Regions from separate parts of the Paeniglutamicibacter selenitireducens genome, predicted to be linked through region 1. Evidence: predicted binding sites of a transcription regulator. Region 1 holds the regulator's gene; the other holds the start of a gene.

Region 1 (2,163 bases):
TGTCGCTGCGGTTTCCGTCTCATCCGGCAGAGCATGTGTTGATGTGGCGGGCATCCCCACAGTCTATTGCACGCATTGTGCCGGGGCGCTGTAGCGTAGTTTTCATGAGCACAGCGAAGACACCCCACGAAATCACCCTGCTGGTCCGTTCCGGGTGCCACCTGTGCCACGCAGCCATGGAAACACTCGACGAGGTCACGGCCAGGATGGGCTACGAATGGCAGAGCGTTGACATCGACGAGCACGACGAACTGCTGGCCCGGCACTCGGAGGAAGTGCCGGTCCTCCTGATCGACGGAAAGGTCCGCGATTTCTGGGTCATCGATGCGCAGCGCCTCGAATCCCTGCTCGGGAGTTGACGCGAGCCAGTGCCGGTCGGCGCATCCGCTGCGGATGCCCCGCGGCGCGGTACCAGCCGTAGGTTCATGAAAAGATCCAAGGAATGAGTCAAAGCACGATGCCAACCCCGCAACACCGCCCGGCCGACGACGTCGTCGAGCCGCACGCGAGCCCCGCGACCGGCTCCCTCGAGCGGATTCTTCCCGAGGCCACCCTGGCACGGCTGACCCAGTACCTGCGGGCGCTGAACACGCTTCAATCCCAGGGGCAGACCAGAACCTCCTCCGGGGTCCTGGCCACGGAGGCCGGCGTCAACCCCTCGATCCTGCGCAAGGACCTTTCGCTGCTGGGTTCCTACGGAACCAGGGGAGTGGGCTACGTCGTCACGGAACTTGCGGAGCACATTTCCAAGGCCATGGGACTGACCCAAAAATGGCGCGTGGCGATCATCGGTGCCGGCAACCTGGGGCGTGCCCTTTCCGGATACGGCGGCTTCCGCAGCAGGGGCTTCGAAGTCGTGGCACTTCTCGACGCCGCGCCGGATGTCATAGGTACGCAGATCGGCGAGCTGACCGTTGCCGACACGAAAGACCTGTCATCGGTCCTGGAATCCATGCGGGCAAACATCGCCGTGCTCTCCGTCCCGGGGCCGGCAGCGCAGGACCTGTGCGACAAAGTCGTCGAGTGCGGTGTGCGAAGCATCCTGAGCTTCGCACCGGTCGTCCTGCAGGTGCCGGAGGGCGTGAACCTCAGGAAGGTCGACCTCGCAACCGAACTGCAGATCCTCGCCTATCACGGGCAGAACATCCTCTAGGCGCTTCGCGGTGGGCCAACGATCCTGCGCTTAACCGACGGGGGGGTCTTGAATGCGGGTTTCCCGCATTCAAGACCCCCCGTCGCAGGGGCTCCCTACCGGTAGCCTGCAGCGCGGGCCGCGCGCCGGGCGGCGATGTAGGCACTGGCCGGGCGCATCCAGGCGAAGACGACGCCGACGACGCCCACCAGGATGGACAGGATCGACAGGATCGTTCCGCCGAAGATGCCGAAGACGGAAAGCGCGGCGAAGACCGTTGCGAAAACTCGGGCCACGTTGCTGCCCTTGCGGATCATGAACGCCAGCAGGACATAGATGCCGAGCGAAACGACAGCGAAGACGATGACCATGGTGTGCGTGGCACTCAGGAGTGCATCGATCGACATTCCGGTTTCCTGGACCATCTGGTCGAACTCGGGCGTCGCGGAGAGCTGCTGGCGGATCAATTCGGTGTTGAAGCCGAAGATGGCGGCGATTAGTGACAGCACGCCCGCGGCGATGATGGTCCAGAACGCGGTGTCGAGTTCCTTGGGACGCTCGGTCGGCATCTGGGGTGCGGGGAAACTACCCTGCGGAGGCACCGGGAATCCGGAGCCGTACGGCTGCTGGCCATAGGGCGCTTGGCTCTGGGGTGGCTGGCCGTAGGGGTTGGGATTCTGGCCGTAAGGGTTTTGTCCGTACGGGGCAGGGTTCTGTCCATAGGGGCTCTGGCCGTACGGGTTCTGCTGCGGGGCACCGTACTGGGGAGCCTGTCCGTAGGGCGGAACGGCGGCGTTCGGGTCCTGCGGAGCGACCTGCCCGTACTGTGGCTGGCCCGGATTGGCGGGTGGGGTCTGCGGGTTCCCGGGTTCGTTTTCAGGTGTCGACATGGCCTGCTCCTTCGGTTTCGGTATGCGTCTTAAGCATCACAATATCCGTTGCCATCTGGATTTCTCCCCCTCCTAAAGGATGGTTTTTGGTGCGGAGGAATCCGGCAAAAGGTGGTTTCCGTCAAGGGCACGGTCTTTCGC
Region 2 (2,163 bases), on a different contig from region 1:
GAGCTCAAGAGCTACCATCCCGACCTGGTGCAGGTCGGCGATGACTTTTTCCTGGATGTCACCACCGCCACAGCGGCCGAGGGCGGCGGCGGCGGACGAGGGCGCTAAAGCCGGTCGACCCCAAGGTTCTTAAACAAGTGTGGCGGTGTTCCCCGGATGACCGGGGAACACCGCCACACTTTTCCGCTGTGGGACTTAGCGTGAGCGCTGGCGCAAACGCTGGATGTCCAGGATCACGACGGCGCGTGCCTCAAGACGGAGCCATCCACGCTGCACGAATTCGGCCAGGGCCTTGTTCACGGTTTCGCGCGATGCACCAACCAGCTGTGCCAATTCTTCCTGGGTCAGCTCGTGCGCGACCAGGATGCCGTCGGTTGCCGGGCGGCCGAAGCGATCGGCCAGATCCAGCAGTGCCTTGGCGACACGGCCCGGAACATCCGAGAAGACCAGGTCGGCAAGCGACTCGTTGGTGCGGCGCAAGCGCGAGGCAAGGGCCTGAAGCAACTGAACCGAAACCTCCGGGCTGGTCATGATGACCTTGCGCAGGTTTTCGTGACGCAGGCCGGCGAGGCGGGTCTCGGAGACTGCCGTTGCCGTTGCATTGCGTGGGCTCGGGTCGAAGAGTGCCATTTCGCCGAACAGCTCGCCCGGGCCGAGGACCGCAATGAGGTTTTCGCGGCCATCGGAAGACGTGCGGCCCAGCTTGATCTTGCCCGAAACGATGAAGTAGAGCTGGTCGCCCTGGTCGCCCTCGCGGAATACCGAAGCACCACGGGACAGATCCACTTCGGTGAGTTCCTCAGTCAATGCTGAGAACACCTCGTCGCCCAATGATGCGAAGAGCGGTGCTCGGCGCAGTACCTCGATGTCCATAAAATCTCCTGTCAACTGTCGTTAGCGCTCATCTAATTGTGCCGTACGGTTTGCCCATGTGACAGCTTCCACACGCATTTTAGGCCTAAATGTGGTTAGAATCGCGGGTAACTGTCAGTCTCCCCGGCTAAACTCTGGACGATAGGCAGGTGCCGGATGCCAAGGCTTCGAGGCATTCGTGACGTATTGAGGGTGGGAGTCCAAACACAATGTGGGGAATGACGTGGCTGGACCTGGTGCTCATCATTTCCTTGGTCGGCTTTTTGGCTTCTGGCCTGCGTAAAGGCTTTTTTGTCACACTCGGTGCCATTATCGGATTCCTGGCAGGCGGCACCGCGGCCTTCTTCGGGATACCGCTTGTCTCCACCTGGGTGGCGAACCCCGGATGGCGCATCTTCTGGGTTGTCGCCTCGGGCGTGGTCTTCATCCTCATCGGCCAGGGCATCGGAATCGCCATCGGCTCCAGAATCCGCTTATGGCTGAACTTCCCGGTCCTGAAGTCCTTCGACCGCATGCTGGGTGGCGTCGCCAACACCGTCATGGCCGCACTCGTCATTTCGGCCATTGCGTTTTCCGCCGCCACCATGGGCATCCCGTGGGTTTCCCAGCAGGTGGCCGACTCCAAGGTCATCGGCACCATCCAGACGCTGACCCCGCAGCCAGTCACCAACCTCATGACCACGGCGCGTTCGGCCGTCATGGGGCAAACCATCCCGGAACTGCTGGAACCCTTCGCGCCACAGGTTGCGGTGGAGGTGCCCGCAGAGACTTCGCTCAGCGCCGAGGTCAACGCCGCTGCCGCATCCGTCGTCAAGATCATCGGCACCGCCTACGCGTGCGGCGTCAACCAATCGGGTTCCGGCTTTGCCGTGGCCCAGGACCGCGTCATGACCAACGCCCACGTGGTCGCCGGCATCACCGAACCGTCCGTGACAACCATGGACGGCCAGGTGCACGCCGCAAAGGTGGTGCACTTCGACTCGGTTGCCGACATCGCAGTCCTGGCGGTGCCCGGACTGGGCGTGGCACCCCTTGAACGCGGGGAGGACCTGGGACGCGGTGCCACTGCGGCGTTCCTCGGGTTCCCCGGTGGCGGTTCCTTCAAGGCGATGGGCGCCGTCGTCGAATCGCTGAGCACCATTTCCATCCAGAACATCTACGGCGCCGAGCCGACGCCGATGCGCATCTACCAGCTGGCGGGCGACATCGAACAGGGCAACTCCGGTGGACCGCTCCTTGACCCAAAGGGCCGGGTGGTCGGCATGATCTTCGCCAAGGCCAAGGGCAGCT

What was found. Region 1 encodes Rex, which represses fermentation and respiration genes when NADH is low (regulators of the CRP and FNR family bind a similar motif). Its sites were predicted from a motif close to CTTGTGAANNNNTTCACAAG; they were not measured.
Region 2: a site for Rex is predicted at 929-948, ahead of ACSYDW_RS12855 (MarP family serine protease). Genes of this name have one in related genera too.

Annotation. Positions count from the first base shown of each region.
Region 1 is NZ_JBPULF010000006.1:235,209-237,371, reverse strand. Features, by position in the region: gene ACSYDW_RS12645 (HAD family hydrolase) at 1-54, opposite strand, end outside; gene ACSYDW_RS12640 (glutaredoxin family protein) at 105-359, shown strand; gene ACSYDW_RS12635 (redox-sensing transcriptional repressor Rex) at 443-1,153, shown strand; gene ACSYDW_RS12630 (hypothetical protein) at 1,249-2,022, opposite strand.
Region 2 is NZ_JBPULF010000007.1:42,921-45,083, reverse strand. Features, by position in the region: gene ACSYDW_RS12865 (NUDIX hydrolase) at 1-108, shown strand, start outside; gene ACSYDW_RS12860 (Crp/Fnr family transcriptional regulator) at 196-873, opposite strand; gene ACSYDW_RS12855 (MarP family serine protease) at 1,092-2,163, shown strand, end outside.